DNA from 4 places in the Cytobacillus kochii genome. Region 1 is predicted to be linked to each of the others. Evidence: riboswitches for the same ligand, from Rfam matches in the RefSeq annotation. Region 1 holds a riboswitch; each other region holds the start of a gene.
The links. A riboswitch is a leader RNA that binds a small molecule or an ion and turns the genes downstream of it on or off. The one in region 1 is predicted to bind thiamine pyrophosphate.

Region 1 (4,204 bases):
TTTCTCTAAAGACGATAGATGGTGAACAAATCAGGTATCCACTCGACTGCCTTTTAAGTGATGATTGTTCTTCATTTTTTATTAGCTAAATAAAAAAATCGATTGTTAACCAACCGATTTTTTCATTTGACTCATTTGAAGTTTTTGACGATACACTGTTGGCTCATATAACATGAATACTCCAATTAACCCAATAATCGCAAAGCTTAAAGGAATATAAAGTCCATATTGATAAGCGGTTGTAACGTCAAAATTAGCAAAATGGTCCAATACTTTTCCAAAAATTGCTGGCAGCAACACTGCGCTAAGAAAGCCTCCCGTATTAGCGAAACCGGAAATAAGCCCCACTTCCTTTATATGAAAGGACTGTCTAACAACTGTAAAGGTTAGAGCACTTGCACCATTTGCATAACCTATGATTACGAATAAAAGAATGAATAATAAATATGGTGGCTCTCCACCCATCAATACTAAAGTGATCCAAGCAGAAACCGACAGCATCTGCACAATGACATACGGTGCTTTGACTCTGTCAAAAAAAGTAGATAGATAGGTTGTTAATGGTGCTCCGATAATGGCACCAAATAAGCCGTACATAATTACTTCACTTGCACTTGATCGTGATAAACCGTAAATGTCCATACCATAGGGAACTGCCCAAGAGCCAATAAAGCCGATATATGTGCCCACCACACCAAAGTGACAAAGGAATGTCGCCCAAGCTTGGCGATTGACAAGTAATCTTCTTATGATGACTAATAACGGTTCATTTGTTTCTTTTTGATTTTTTTCTTCTTCCATTTGAAATTTCTTCTTAGGATATTTTATTAAAACAACATAAAGCCCCATACCAAGGGTGAATATTACAATGCCAACAATTAAAAATGGAAGTCGCCACCCTAATAGAGAAATGGTCGAACTAAAAGGAACTGTTGCTAATAAGAATCCTAAACTTCCGGTCATTCCGGCAAATCCCACTAGCATCGAAAACTCCTGCTGCTTGAACCAAATGCTCAATACAAGAACTAAATTGACCCATATAGTAGCATCGCCAATTCCACATAATAACCTAGCAAAGATGAGCATATAACTATTATCTACCGAACTATACAGGATGGTACCTAGCCCGTTTAGCAGTGTTCCAGCGACTAGAAATACATTGGGACCAAATCTATCAGAGAATAATCCGATGGGAATTTGCAATCCAGCATAAGCAAAAAATTGAATACTCGTTATCAGCCCAATCGTTGCTGCAGTTAAATGAAATTCTTCCATTAATTGATCAGTAATTAAACCAGGTGCTGTTCTTTGACTAACCATAAATAAATAGGCTAAAAGTAAAACACCAAATACAACCCATCTGTACTTACTTTGTTGTTTATTCATTTTTAAAACGCCTTCCTCAATTTAACATTCGTCTCTCATTATACGCTTATTGTCATTATATATATATAGGAAGTTTATATGTCTATGAGGGTGGAGAAGTAGAAGTCATTTCTATTGACTAGATGAGTAGTTTTTGAAGTCCGAACTTCTTTTTAGGAAAATCCGATACGGCAAATTGTCTTTATTCCATAAACAACCCTGATACTACAACGATTATAAAGGGTATGATGTTAACAGAATTGAGTTAGTATGAACTAACCTTATTCTGTTAACACTATTCCCGCTTTCATTTATGAAGTTTTATGCATATGTTTTATCACTTAGCCACTTTTCTTGGGTATAAGCCATTTCCCAAAAAGCTAATTCATATTGACAGCTAATGGTAAATGCCATTTTCATTTTTTCTTTTTCTGTTTCAGATGCAATTTCAGCAAGCCGATCAAGATGATGAATTTGTTCCAGTACAAGTTTAACAAACCATTCTCCACCGTATGTATCAATCCAGGTACGATAGATTTCTTCTTTTGGTTTTGCCCCTTTAAAGCTCTGCCCAATATCATAATAAATCCAATAACACGGAAGCAAACTAGCGATGACCTCGCCAACTGTGCCTGTCTCTGCTACACGATATAAATGGGATGTATATGCATAGGCAGTAGGAGCGGGTCTAAACTGGTTTAACTCTTCTTCAGAAACTTTTAATACCTCCATAAATTTGTTATGTAACCCTAGTTCAGCTTCATAGGTACCTTGCGCATGCGAGGCCATTCTTGAGGTCATATATAAATTCTCTGCTTTAGAAGCAGCGATTGCTTGCACACGAGCAAAATGTGATAAATAGTAAGAATCTTGTAACACATAAAAGCGGAAACACTCAATTGGTAAATCTCCCTTAGCAATTCCTTTAACGAAAGGGTGTTCAAAATTCGCTTCCCATATATCATGGACTTCTTTCCTTAACGATTGTGTAAACGTTTCTTTTGTTGTCATCATTTCTACCTCTTCTCTTTTTTTTATCGAGCATAAAAAATCCAGAAAAGCGAAAAACCACTTCCTATAAGAAAGTGGTTACTGTATACATTATTCATTTAGTTATAGTTATAATGTTAACTAAATTTATATACGCCACTTCCCTACGCTGGTATCAACCAGATCAGGTTCTAAGAGTCTTAAAGTTATTACACTTTAATCTCAGCCTTTTAAAGGCACCCCTAGTGGATTTATTCAATTATGCTTTCAAAGTTATGTTATCATCTTATCAATAAATGTCAACCTAAATGGAAACTGCAAGTTTAGTAAATAAGCAATGTCGAGCTTCTCTTTCAGTAACCATTATGAAATAAGTTGGATGAATGCTTCAACTGACGTAATACCGCGGCATAAATTGGCATTGACTCAAGGATGGATAACACCAAATATTCTCCAAGCATTTAAACTCTCTGCCGTTAGACCAGACCCTTCCCCCTTTTCGTTCGGTGAAGTTTTTCTTTATAATGAAAGCTTTCGACTTTTTATCAGCTTAAAATATGTTTATACTAGAATTATGATTTTGGATAAAGAATGGGTGAATACTACTTGGAAACACATATTTTTTCAAAGGGAGAAGAAATCGCCAACGCGATCGTACACGGAATTGGTGCGCTATTAAGTATTGCGGCTCTGGTCATTTTAACTGTTTTCTCATCCTTATATGGAACAGCTTGGCATATTGTCAGCTTTGTTCTTTTTGGTACAACGATGGTTATTTTATATTTCTCATCAACTTTGCTACATAGTTTACCTGCTGGAAAAGCAAAGGATGTATTTGAGATTCTCGATCATTCTTCCATTTACTTTTTTATTGCTGGAACGTTCACACCGTTTCTATTTATAACAGTTAAAGGACCCTTAGGATGGACTTTATTTGGTCTTGTTTGGGGGCTAGCGATTGCTGGTACGGTTTTCAAATGTTTTTTTGTTAAAAAGTTTTTAGTCTTCTCGACATTACTATATGTTTTGATGGGCTGGCTAATTATATTTGCCTGGGAGCCCTTGGTTACACACTTACCCACACAAGGAATGATTTTCCTCATTATCGGTGGCGTACTATACACTGCTGGTTCAATATTTTATGTATGGAGAGGATTTAAGTACCATCACGCATTGTGGCATGTTTTTGTTCTCGCTGGTTCGATTATGCATTTTTTTGCTGTTCTCTCGCTTCTACCATGATCAAAATTTACATCTTTATAAATGATCTGCAGATGGCTACTCTCACCGCCTGCAGATTTATTAATATCCGTTTGTTGAGTTTTTATCACAATACGTGTTTTAAGCTAAAAAAACTACTACTTATAATAACTTCATTACTTCATAGCGAAAACTCACTTTTTTATACCCTTGTTTGCGATACATATCCTTTGGCGTGTCATTGCTGTCGGCTACAAGTATAACCCTATGATTGCTAAATCGCTTCATTACTTCATCTTGCAAACTTGCAGCAATCCCCTTTAATCGGTGAGCTGGTAACACACCTACATTATCAATTTCAGCTGTACACTTATTAAAAAATACTTGTAATGAACCTGCTGGCATACCATGATCATATGCGAGTAACTGTAACGTATCTTTTGCATTATAATGATAGGAATGCATGCTTCTATTAAGATTCACATATTCCTCACCATAATCTTGATCAAAGTTTCTCTGCAATAGTAGATATTCTCGTAAATTATCATTTGTCACTTCCTCAACCACGATTTCGTTCTTTCTATCTTTATAGATAAATTGAAGAGGTTTAATTTCATATAACTCCTGACACCCGATCGTATAAAATTGT
Region 2 (4,204 bases), 2.2 Mb from region 1:
TTGGCGAAAGATTCGCTAGCGCATATCGGGGAGTATTTTGATATTCTTAAGGAAGCACCGTATAATTTGAAAGATTTGATTGCTCTTATCAAAAAGGGAAAAATCCCGCTCGAGTTGAACTTGCCAAACAGTGAAAAATTTCTAACGAGAATTGACCGTATCAGCAACCGGCTAGCATTTAGTATCGTGTTGCTGGCATTTTGCATTATAATGGTAGGCTTAATTATCGGTTCCGCCCTTGGCAGGCAATCATCTCTCCTATGGAATATACCAGCAGTAGAAATCGGCTTCGTCATTGCGATATTAATGTTCTTATTTCTTATATACACCATCATTAGAGCAGGGAGATTCTGACGACTCTCTGCTTTTTGTTTTGGCTACAATTTTTCTGATTTCACTACACAAGCAAATCATGGTGAGAATATAGTGTAGAGAGGTGAACGATTTTGTCAATAAACGTTAATGTTGCTTATGATTAATACAAAAATTCTCATTGGTAGTCCAATTAATCAAGATCCCGATATTTTAAAAGAGTTTCTGCTTTCGTTAGCTAATTTACAAACGGATACAATGGAGATTCATTATTTTTTCATAGATGATAATCAGAATGAAGAATCAAGTAGACTACTACGTCATTTTGCCAGATGGAAGAACGATGTTGCGATTTTATCCGCAAAAGAAGATAGTATCTATATTCGCACCGACTTTACACATTTCTGGAATGATGCTCTCATCTGGAAGGTTGCTCGCTTCAAAGATATGCTTATTGAGCAGGCAAAATTTGAAGAATTTGATTATTTGTTTTTAGTTGACTCTGATTTGCTTTTACACCCGGATACCCTTCATACACTTATTTCCACGAAAAAAGAAATTGTTTCAGAGGTATTTTGGACGGCTTGGCAAGAGGGGACAATTCCTTATCCGCAAGTGTGGTTAACAGATGAATATACCCACTGGAGACAGGCGGATGAAGGTGTTATAACAGACGAAGAAAAGGCCGTTCAAACCGAGGCCTTTATTCAACAGTTACAAACTCCAGGTGTTTATGAAGTAGGAGGATTAGGTGCGTGCACGCTAATTAGCAGGAAGGCTTTGTTAGCAGGTGTTCATTTTAGTAAAATTAAAAATCTCAGTTTTTGGGGAGAAGATCGACATTTTTGTGTGAGAGCAGTGGCATTGGGACTGGATCTACATGTAGACACACATCTCCCAGCTTATCATATTTATCGATCATCTGACCTTACAGGCATACCCGCATTTAAAGAAAAATGTCAGTATGCGTATAGCGAACTACCTATTTATCCAGAAAAAGCAGAAAGCCATCAAATTCGCTTATCGATGATTGTGAAGAATGAAGAAGGTCGTTATTTACAAACGATGTTAATGAAAGTAAAGCCATTTATCGATGAAGCTGTGATTATAGATGATGCTAGTACTGATCAGACTATATCGATTTTCTTGCAAGAACTAAAAGGTATGCCAATTAAATTGGTCAAGAATGCAAGCTCCCAGTTTGCCAATGAAGTGGAACTAAGAAAACAACAGTGGTTAGAAGCAACGAATTGTTTTTTAGGTTGGGTATTAAATCTTGATGCAGATGAATGGTTTGAGGAGAGTTTTATTGATTATATTGATGACTTTGTTAAACAGGATACTATCGACCTGTACTGTTTTAGACTGTATGATATGTGGGATGAAGACCATTATCGTGAAGATGAATACTGGCAAGCACATTTCTTATACCGTCCATTTCTAGCAAGAGTTGAATCAACCTTTCAGCCTGTCTGGAAAGAAACACCTCAACATTGTGGGAGATTTCCAGAAAACATCTTCCAACTTACCCACAGTTTATCCACAATACGAGTCAAGCATTTAGGCTGGGCAAAAGAAAAAGATCGATTAGAAAAGTATGAGAGATATAAGCTGCTTGACCCGAATAGCCTCTACGGTAATGAGAAACAATATGAATCGATTTTAGATAAGAATCCCCGTTTAAAACAATGGTGAGAAACATAAAGGAAATGGTCAATTAAGAACTGAACTTCGATTCATAGCTAGGAAACTATTTGTATGCTAAACTAAAAATAATTAAAAATTGTTGCAGGGGGACTCAGAAAATGAGTTGAGAAGGTTAAAACCTGACCCTTAGAACCTGTTCGTTAAGACGATCGTAGGGAGCATCTTCCAACTATATGCATACGTATGGTAGGCTCTCCATTTTCGGGGAGCCTTTTGTTTTGTTTTCCTGAACATTTTTAATTACATCTATTGAAAAGAGGGAATAGCGTGAGAGAAGAAGTCGTGTTAGTAACAGGAGCAAGTCGTGGATTAGGAGCTGCAATTGCTCAAAAGTTCGGTAAGGAAGGCTACAAGGTAGTCGTTAATTATTATAATAATAAAGAAAAAGCCGATGCAGTAGTTGAACAAATCGGGCAAGATCGTGCATTGGCTATCCAAGCTGATGTTAGAGATCATCAAGCAGTAAAAGCAATGGTAGCAGACACAATTGCTCATTTTGGCCGCTTGGATATCGTTGTCAATAATGCATTAGTTCAATTTAAATTTGATCCTGTGGCACAGGCGAAAGTAGAGGAATTATCTTGGGCTAGCTACCAAACCCAGTTTGAAGGCGCGATAAAAGCAAGCTTAAATGTTGTTCAATCTGCTCTTCCGGCTCTAAAGGATTCACAGCAAGCCCGTGTGATTGGTATTGGCACGAATCTTTACCAGAACCCAGTCGTTGCCTACCATGAATATACAACAGCCAAAGCGGCATTAATTGGCTTTACACGCAATATGGCCAAAGAGCTCGGACAGTATGATATTAATGTGAATATGGTTTCCGGTGGATTATTAGAAACAACGGATGCAAGTGCTGTTACTACCCCTGAGGTATTTGCGATTGTGGCTGATAACTCTGCTATCCGCCGTGTGACAAAACCAGAAGACGTAGCAGAAGCAGTTGTTTTCTTAGCCTCTCCAGGCGCTAAAGCGATTACGGGACAAAATCTAGTCGTTGATCATGGATTGACGATGAACTAAGATAAAAAAGGTCGTCATCTTTGTTTATGGCGGCCTTTTTCAATAAATGGACTTATTTTGTAGGTTGATAGTTAGTAAAGTGCTTATATTAGCAAATGTACGTCTAAGTCGAAGCTAAACTCCAATTTATTCGTAGAAAAGAATATTTTTAAAAATTTAACTTAATTTTCTCGCTAGTATTTTATTTTTCTAGATGTTAAAACGGTTGATTGAACGCTCAATCAGTATTGTTCAATTTTTTTCCTTGTTTATATCGATAGCCAAACATAGACGATGCTTGTAAGTGAAACTTCAGCAGTTGCTTGCTCATCGGATCCGTTGCTTCCTTAGGCATCTTATCGTTAAATCCAACAACAGTCACTGCACCGAGTAATTGATTTTGGTAGTCTAGCAAAGGGACGGAAGCAGAAGAAATTGATGGAATTAAAGGTTCGGTAGCGAAGGATATTTTCGATTGTTGAATCATTTGCCATTCTGCGTTATCGATCGCATCCCCGTTTCCAAGCCAATCTTTTGTCAGTACTGGGTTTAAGAAACTTAAGAAAATCTTCCCCGCGGCAGATGTTGGTGGCAAGCTTCCGCCTAGTTGTGTACCAATATGAAGTGGTTCATTCGAATGACAAATCTTTGTCGTAATTGGTCCGTTGTTTGTCCATAATGAAAACGAAACGGTGCAGGAAGTAAGCGAAGAAAGTTCCTGCATATAAGGAGTGATTGCATCGGCAATATCACGACTACCAAAGGCGGCTGTACCATATTGAATCAATTTGCTGCCAAGGTAATACAGGTTTGTCCCTTTTTCTCGATAGAGCATGTTCAATTGTGTAAGTGTATTTAAATATTTATATAAATTACTTTTCGTAATACCGGTTTCTTCTTGAATGGTTGAGAATTTCATTGGGGTATCTTTTTGATAGATTAATTCGATGATAGAAATGCCTATTTGCAAGGATTGTATCATCGTACTACTTTTTTGTATTTCCATGTATGTAACTCCTCATTATGCTAGTCATGTTGAATCCTAATTTATCAGAAACGACATCAAACAACAACCTCCCTTTAGAGGGTTGGTAGGATATCCCTATAAATTCAGTATATATAAGAATAGTTAGTGAGTTGGCGATTATTAACTTGGTCAATGAAGGCGCTCAACTCACGAAAA
Region 3 (4,204 bases), 260 kb from region 1:
TTTTCTAACACAAATGCTAATTCATCTTCTACACGAACCATGCAAAACTGACTTTCTGGATCTTGAAAGACAATGCCTATTTCTTGGTTTATTACTCCTTTAGGGTAGGAGGAGATATTTCTCCCTTTATATAAAAGGTCCCCTGAAGTAAAACCATCAATCGCCTCAGGATATAGACCATTTAAACATAGTGTAAGTGTACTTTTGCCAGAACCACTTGCTCCAAGTAATAAAGTCACTTCCTCTGCATATAACTTACAGCTTACATTATTTACAGAAGGTTCATCGTGTTTATCAAAGGAAAATGAGAAAGAGTCTAGTTCAAAAATTGGTTGATGATTTTTCATGCCTTGCTATTACCTCCTTCCCAATCGGGTACCCATTTAACACACCAGTTTTCGCTAGTTGATCCGCTAACATTTTTCCTAAATAACCAGCAATGATGGCTCCACTTAAGAGACGTATAACAAACATTGTCATAATAAGCCAGGATTCATAGGCATGAAAACCTGATACAAAGAAATGGTAAGGAAAACTAATAAATGCTGCGCTAACACCTGAGAAAACGAGAATTCGAGGTTGGTAATTTTTCCATTTTGTCAGTGCAAAAGCGATTTCCGCCCCTAACCCTTGCACCATCCCTGAAAGAATTAAAGTGGGTCCAGATGTTGAGCCGACAAGTACTTCGGTAATAGCAGCAATGGTTTCTGCTGTAAAAGCAACGCCTGGCTTTCTGATAATGTAAGCAGCTATTATTGATACAATAAACCATATGCCATAAATCAATTCATAACCAATGGGTCCAAATCCAAACGGGGTAAGGATGGCAACAAGAACTTTACCGACCCCAAAAAAACCTAAATAAATAAAGCCAAATACTACACCCAGGACTGACATGAGAACAATATCTTTTAGACGCCATGATTTTATCATGAGACTTTCACTTCTTTAGCTTTTCCAGTAGGGCTGTTAGCTGATAATGTGAATGTCATTGTCACATGAGATACATCTTGCTTGGTCTGATCGAAAACGTTCTGTAACAAGTTAAAAATATCATTCACCTTGCCATCAAGCCTTGTGGCATAATGGCTATGGCTTACGTTTACTTCAGTCTCCTTGGACCAATCAATTTGCTCATAAATTTTTTCCATATAATCTTCCCTCCCTAAGGGATAGAGGGCAAATTTACAACCTGCAAGCTGGTCTATTTCTTTTGTATCATCCTTGTTCAAGGCAATGTCAGTTTCGTCCATGTATACATCTGCTGCTGAATCTCCTGGACAACCAATCGAAAAGGTACCACTCATAGCGATGTGTTCTCCCGTTTTAGCTGCGTGTAAAAAGATTGCCCTCACTACATCAAAAACATGAATTTGCTTACCACGGATACAAGTAGATACATCATCAGTTTCAGCCCACACCTTTGACATGTTCACTTCTTTAAGGGCAAATAAGATGATGTCCACATACCTCTCACTCATTGCAGAAAGCGTAAACTGACAACCCACGATACTACTTGTTCCACATAATTGATTCATATAAAAATCTCCTTTTAACATTTTTTGAACAAAAAAACTGCACCCCGATGGAATGCAGTTTGGTTATGCAGAAAAAAAGAGAATACACTGACCAACTGCACTTCCCCACGCTAGTATTATCTAGATCGGGTTATAAGGGTCAGGCACTTGCCTTCTCAGCCATTAAATATAGCTCCCCTAGCGCATTCGATATATTTATTTGTTCGTCTATCCTATCATAAGCAAAAAATCATTATCTGTAAACCAATACTTGTCAATTGATAATGTAGTAGCGATAAATACAATATATTAATTGATACGTAAAATGATGCAAATGAGTAGGGAAGACAACTTAAATTCCAATACAGTAGAGATGAATAAAATATTGATGTGAAGAATGTTGATATATTCGCATCCTATTTAGAATGAAGAATAACCCGATTACTTATTTCAGTAATAATGGTTGTCATTTCTTCCGGAGATTCTTTCATCCCGTTCATTAACCATTTTTCAATTACATAAATACATCCACTAATTACAAAGTAAATCATATATTTTGATTTATCTAGATTTATGACCTGCTGTTCTTCCTTTAAACTATTAATAATGATTGATTGTGCAGTATCAATTACTCTCGTTTGAAAAGCTTTGTTACCATGGTCACTAAATAAAACAAGAAAATCAGCACTACGTTTATAAACATAATCTAATAAATACTTTGTCATTGCAAAAGTTTCATTTGTCTCATTATGGTTGTACTGTTTTAAAGTGACTTGTAATTCTAACAAAATCTCATCTTCAATATGCTGGAGTAAATCAAATTGATCACGATAATGACTATAAAAAGTAGAACGATTGATATCTGCTTTTTGACATAATTCTTTAATGGTAATGGAGGAGATTACTTTTTCTCTTAATAATTCCATTAAACTTTCCTTTAACACCATACGAGTATATTGTTTCCGACGATCCAATTTTTTGTTCATCATACAAACCCTCACTTTTTTAAAGAAATCCAACAAAGTACGCTTAAATGTTGGATGTTAAACATTTTTTACACAACTGTTTGTTGTTTATCTAACACAGTGGTATGTATAATGTTACTGTAAAAGAATTTCAACATCAAGAAGTGGGGAAACCAATAATGATTGAGTTTATTATTCGTTATAAAAAATCTGTAACAATCATTTTCTTTTTGTTATCAGTGCTTTCTGCTATTGGCTTTCTGTTTGTGAATGTTAATTATAATATGAAAGATTATATCCCAGCAGAAGCTGAATCTACCGTTGCTTTAGAAGTGATGGAAGAGGAATTTACTAGTGGTATTCCAAATACAAGCGTAATGGTTGAGAATGTTACAATCCAAGAAGCGCTCGTTATCAAAGAGAAATTAAATAAGGTTCAAGGTGTAACTGATGTGATGTGGTTAGATGATGCGATGGACATAAGAACACCAATAGAAACCGGAGACCAAGGCACAATAGAAAATTACTACAAAAATAATCACGCTCTTTATTCTGTCACCATTGAGAGTGGCAAAGAGGTCGAAGCAACAGAAGATATATATCAAATAATTGGTGAGAAGGGATCACTTATTGGCGAAGCTGCAAATACAGCTACGCAGCAGAAAATGACAGGGCAAGAAACGTTACTCGCTGCAGGGATACTTATTCCCATTATTATCATTATACTAGTTCTCTCGACAAACTCTTGGGTTGAACCGCTCTTTTTCTTAACGGCTATCGGTGTATCGGTAATTATTAATTTAGGGAGTAATGTTTTTATAGGAGAAGTGTCCTTTGTGACACAATCAGTCGCACCAATTTTGCAGTTAGCTGTTTCCTTGGATTACGCTATCTTTTTATTACATAGTTTTCAAGATTATCGTAAACAAGGGCATGAGCCAAATGAAGCTATGAAACTAGCTATGAAAGAATCGTTTAGTGTCATTGCCTCGAGCGCATCTACAACTCTATTTGGATTTATTGCATTATTGTTTATGGATTTTGAGATTGGATCAGACCTAGGTTTAAACCTTGTTAAAGGAATAATTTTAAGTTTTATAAGTGTGATGGTATTCCTTCCAGCACTTACATTATTATTCCATCATTGGATTGAAAAAACACAGCACAAATCATTAATACCAAATTTTAAAGGTATTGGAAAAAAAACATTAAAGTTAAGGTTTCCGGTCTTGATTTTCGTCTTACTTCTCGTTATACCAAGCTTTTTAGCACAAAAAGAAACCTCATTTACTTATGGAATGGGGGATCAACCTGACAGTACTAGGTTAGGGCAAGACATCCAAAAAGTAGAAGAAATATTTGGCGAATCAACCGCTGTAGTATTATTGGTACCTAATAATGAAATAGGTAAAGAAAAAGAAATGATTGCATCTATTGAAGAGGTTGACCATGTCTCAAATGTAATTGGCTACACGAATATGGTTGGTTCGACTATTCCGCAAGAATATTTAGAGGAGGAAGCAAAGGAACAATTCTTATCCAATAATTACAGTCGAATCATCATTAATACTGATGCAGGAACAGAAGGAGATATTCCTTTTCAATTAGTAGAAGAGATAAGGGAAATAGGTACTAAGTATTTTGGTAATCAAGCGTTAACTTTAGGCGAAAGTGTTGCACTTTATGATATGAAATCAACGGTTACAGAAGATAATTCTTTAG
Region 4 (4,204 bases), 200 kb from region 1:
TACCATCTGTAATGACGTCTTCTTTCCCACTAATAACAATGAGACAGTTTAGAACTTCGGCTGCCTCCTGTGCAAGTGCTTCAGGTGCCATTTCAATTGCCCCTGCATCAACACCACGCGTTTTAGTATTATTACCAATAAGAGCTGAAATTTCAGAAGCATTGCCACGAATAATGGACACTTTTATTGTGCTAATTAACTCCTTTGCCTTATTTGTGCGATAATTGGTTGCACCAACACCCACTGGATCAAATATTACTGGAATTCCTTTTTGATTGGCAGTTTGTCCAGCTTTAATCATCGCCGCAAACATTGCATCATTAATAGTACCAAAATTAATTACGAGCCCATCTGCCATCATAGCCATTTCTTCTACTTCTAAGAGTTGTGTGGCCATAACAGGTGAACCGCCCATTGCTAGGGTCACATTGGCACAATCATTAATAGTTACTGTATTTGTTAAATGATGAATGAGTGGGGTATGTTCTTTTAACTGCTGAAAGATTCTCTCAACTGCTTCACTTGAAATCGTCATTATCTTTCCTCCACCTTTGCTTTGTTGTATAACTCATAAAAATGATTTGTCGGACCATGCCCATGACCGAGTGCTAGACTATGCTCAATCGCTATAGAAATATAATTCTTCGCAGACTGTATGGCCTCAACAAGTTCTTCCCCTTTTGCTAACCCGGCAGCAATGGCAGATGAGAGAGTGCAACCTGTACCATGGGTGTTTTTTGTCTCTACTCTTCGACCATTAAACCAGTTGAAACTTTGACCATCCCATAATAAGTCATTCGGTTCTCCTTCTAAATGTCCACCTTTTAATAAGACGGCTTTTGGCCCTAATTCATATAACTTTTTACAAGCTTGCTCCATGTCTTCAACCGTGCGAATCGTCATACCCGAAAGTACTTCAGCTTCAGGAATGTTTGGCGTAATTACAGTCGCAAGTGGTAACATCTTCGCTTTTAATGCCTCAATAGCTTGTTCCTTTAAAAGATGATGTCCACCTTTCGAAACCATAACAGGATCTAACACAATCACTTTTGGACTATAATGATTTAAACGGTCTGCGACGATTTTTACAGTCTCACTAGATGACAACATCCCGATTTTGACAGCATCAACCTGGATATCATCAAACACAGCTTCTATTTGGTCTTTTATAATATTGATTTCAATATCCTGTACCGATCGTACCTCTACTGTATTTTGAGCGGTAATCGCCGTAATGACGGACATGCCGAACACACCATTGGCGGAAAAAGTTTTAAGATCTGCTTGAATCCCAGCTCCTCCTCCTGAATCAGAACCTGCGATCGTTAATGCTGTTTTCATTGATGTAACCTCCAATAGCTTTATTCTTTATTAATACTCTTAATAAACCATATCCTAAAATTGCTCCAGTAAACGAGCTCACCATAAATGCTGGTAGAAATCCGAAAAGGGTGGCTTCTTGTCCTAAAAGTAATGTACTAATCGGATAAGTCGCTACTGCCCCTATCATTCCCGTTCCAACGACTTCACCTAGTGCTGAGAAGCCAATTTTTTTCGTTTTTTGATAAAGGAACCCTGCAAGTAATGCGCCAATCATACTCCCGGGGTAGGCAAAAACACTTCCTGTCCCCATCATATTTCTCAATGTAGATGAAAGAAACGCTTGACTAACGGCATACCATGGTCCAAGAAGTACAGCAGATAATACATTCGCCAAGTGCTGAATCGGAAAAATTTTCGCTATTCCAATCGGAATAAAAATGAGACTACTCGACACAGTAGTGATGGCTGCAATCGTTGCCGTCATCGTCATTTTTTGGATTTTATTCATAGACCTTTCCTCCTTTCGATAAAAATAAAAAAGCCGCTAGTTTGTATAAGCGGCTTTGGTCATCATGATATGTATGACGTCACTCGCTTCCCTACGCTAGTATTAACTAGATCAGGTTCAAAGGGTTCATCTCAGCCAAGTATTTGGCACCCCTAGCATTTATTCATATATAAAAAAATCCTCTACTTCCAAAAGGAAGCGAGGACGACTACATCGACACACTTCCCTCCACTGGTACAAACCAGATCAGGTTCAAAGGGTTTTGAACGGCATTCAATCTCAGCCTCTATGTGAAGGCACCCCCAGTGAAAACTTATAATATATGATGTCAATATAACATGAAATGATAGAAATGAAAATAAAAAACATGGGATAGAAACGATGTTGCGACATAAAACGTTATGATATGATATTTATATAACATTCGGGAGGACAGTCTATGGAAGATAAGAGTATTGTACTTATTGGGTTTATGGGGGTCGGAAAGACATCCATAGGAACGGAATTAGCTAAGAAATTACAGTGGGGTTTAATCGACACGGATGAACGCATTGAACAACAGTTCAAGATGTCAACTTCAAAAATTTTCCTTGATCATGGTGAAGAAGTTTTTCGAAAAGCTGAAAGCGAGTTGATTGAACAACTATCTGCCGAAGAAAAACAGATTCTTTCATTAGGCGGCGGTGCCTTTTTAAACAGTAAGAACCGCGAAATATGTTTACAAAACAGTACCGTTGTCCTTATCGAGCTCTCATGGGAAAAGTGGCTTGACCGATACCCATTGATTAAAGATACAAGACCGAAATTAAATGGTCTTTCTACTGATGAAATGTATCATCTATACAAAGAAAGACAAGCTCATTATCAACCATATCATCTAAAAATCAATGTTGACGGGAAAACAGCTGAAGAAGCTGCTGAATTGATTATTAGTGGGATAAGATAAAGCTAGTGATGATTATGGTTATGGTTCATTAGGACGTTTCTTCTACTATCTAAGTATTTCGCATTATCCTAAACGAATTTATGAAAGCCGGGCACTCCCTTGCTCGGCTTTCATTTGTGTTTGGTTCATAATAAATTGCTAAATAACTCCTTTTTGCGGGGCGCTCACCTCTGGCTTTCTTTCCGAGGGACTTACTAAACCCTTTTGCGGGGCGCTTATCTCTGGTTTTCTTTCTGAGGGACTTGCTAAACCCTTTTGCGAGGCGCTCATCTCTGGTTTTCTTTCTGAGGGACTCGCTATCCCCTTTTGCGGAGCGCTCATCTTTTGTTTCCTTTCTGAGGGACTTGCTAAACCCTTTTGCGGGGCGCTCAGCTCTGGTTTTCCTTCTGAGGGACTTGCTAAACCCTTTTGCGGGGCGCTCAGCTCTGGTTTTCCTTCTGAGGGACTTGCTAAACCCTTTTGCGGGGCGCTCATCTTTAGTTTCCTTTCTGAGGGACTTGCTAATCCCTTTTGCGGGGCGCTCACCTCTGGTTTTCCTTCTGAGGGACTTGCTAAACCCTTTTGCGGGGCGCTCATCTTTAGTTTCCTTTCCGAGGGACTTGCTAAACCCTTTTGCGAGGCGCTCACCTCTGGTTTACCTTCTGAGGGACTTGCTAAACCCTTTTGCGGGGCGCTCAGCTCTGGTTTTCCTTCTGAGTGACTTATTAAACCCTTTTGCGAGGCGCTCATCTCTGGTTTCCTTTCTGAGGGACTTGCTAATCCCTTTTGCGGGGCGCTCATCTCTGGTTTTCCTTCTAAGGGACTTGCTAAACCCTTTTGCGAGGCGCTCATCTCTGATTTTCCTTCTGAGGGACTTGCTATCCCCTTTTGCGAGACGCTCATCTCTGATTTACCTTCTGAGGGACTTGCTAAACCCTTTTGCGAGGCGCTTATCTCTGGTTTTCCTTCTGAGGGACTTGCTATCCCCTTTTGCGGGGCGCTCATCTCTGGCTTTCTTTCCGAGGGACTTGCTATCCCCTTTTGCGGGGCGCTTATCTCTGGTTTACCTTCTGAGTGACTTGCTATCCCCTTTTGCGAGGCGCTCATCTCTGGCTTTCTTTCCGAGGGACTTGCTATCCCCTTTTTGCGATGTCATCTAGATTTTTTCTTTTATTTTGTGCACAAAGTCTTTTTTTTCAACTTATAACTGCTTACTAGTAGATTGAACCCATCAGAATACCGATCAATCTATACGGTACTGTTACTTCACTTCATTACTAAATAATTCAACTATTTCTTCTTTTTTAAAACCCATTAATGATAATAAAAATAATTTCCACCACCATTAAGTGTATATTTCTCTTGTAAGAATCGTTGTATTGCGGAACTACTGATTGCTCCTCCACACCAATCATAAATCGCCGTCTTTGTTACTTTTTCTGATGGAA

Region 2: another riboswitch for thiamine pyrophosphate. It lies ahead of LG276_RS02135 (3-oxoacyl-ACP reductase); the one in region 1 lies ahead of tenA (thiaminase II).
Region 3: another riboswitch for thiamine pyrophosphate. It lies ahead of LG276_RS12135 (Ykof family thiamine-binding protein); the one in region 1 lies ahead of tenA (thiaminase II).
Region 4: another riboswitch for thiamine pyrophosphate. It lies ahead of thiW (energy coupling factor transporter S component ThiW); the one in region 1 lies ahead of tenA (thiaminase II).

Annotation. Positions count from the first base shown of each region.
Region 1 is NZ_CP085254.1:2,598,660-2,602,863, forward strand. It holds gene LG276_RS13365 (nitrate/nitrite transporter) at 106-1,386, opposite strand; gene tenA (thiaminase II) at 1,687-2,376, opposite strand; TPP riboswitch at 2,500-2,609, opposite strand; gene LG276_RS13375 (PAQR family membrane homeostasis protein TrhA) at 2,962-3,597, shown strand; gene LG276_RS13380 (GNAT family N-acetyltransferase) at 3,718-4,204, opposite strand, start outside.
Region 2 is NZ_CP085254.1:377,874-382,077, forward strand. It holds gene LG276_RS02125 (AarF/ABC1/UbiB kinase family protein) at 1-354, shown strand, start outside; gene LG276_RS02130 (glycosyltransferase family 2 protein) at 472-2,007, shown strand; TPP riboswitch at 2,093-2,194, shown strand; gene LG276_RS02135 (3-oxoacyl-ACP reductase) at 2,287-3,042, shown strand; gene LG276_RS02140 (IclR family transcriptional regulator) at 3,260-4,027, opposite strand.
Region 3 is NZ_CP085254.1:2,337,927-2,342,130, reverse strand. It holds gene LG276_RS12145 (ABC transporter ATP-binding protein) at 1-347, opposite strand, end outside; gene LG276_RS12140 (ECF transporter S component) at 322-933, opposite strand; gene LG276_RS12135 (Ykof family thiamine-binding protein) at 930-1,538, opposite strand; TPP riboswitch at 1,624-1,727, opposite strand; gene LG276_RS12130 (TetR/AcrR family transcriptional regulator) at 1,934-2,503, opposite strand; gene LG276_RS12125 (RND family transporter) at 2,662-4,204, shown strand, end outside.
Region 4 is NZ_CP085254.1:2,396,131-2,400,334, forward strand. It holds gene thiM (hydroxyethylthiazole kinase) at 1-535, opposite strand, end outside; gene thiD (bifunctional hydroxymethylpyrimidine kinase/phosphomethylpyrimidine kinase) at 535-1,341, opposite strand; gene thiW (energy coupling factor transporter S component ThiW) at 1,310-1,831, opposite strand; TPP riboswitch at 1,903-1,995, opposite strand; TPP riboswitch at 2,038-2,145, opposite strand; gene LG276_RS12440 (shikimate kinase) at 2,271-2,777, shown strand; gene LG276_RS12445 (hypothetical protein) at 2,916-3,863, opposite strand; gene LG276_RS12450 (nuclease-related domain-containing protein) at 4,071-4,204, opposite strand, start outside.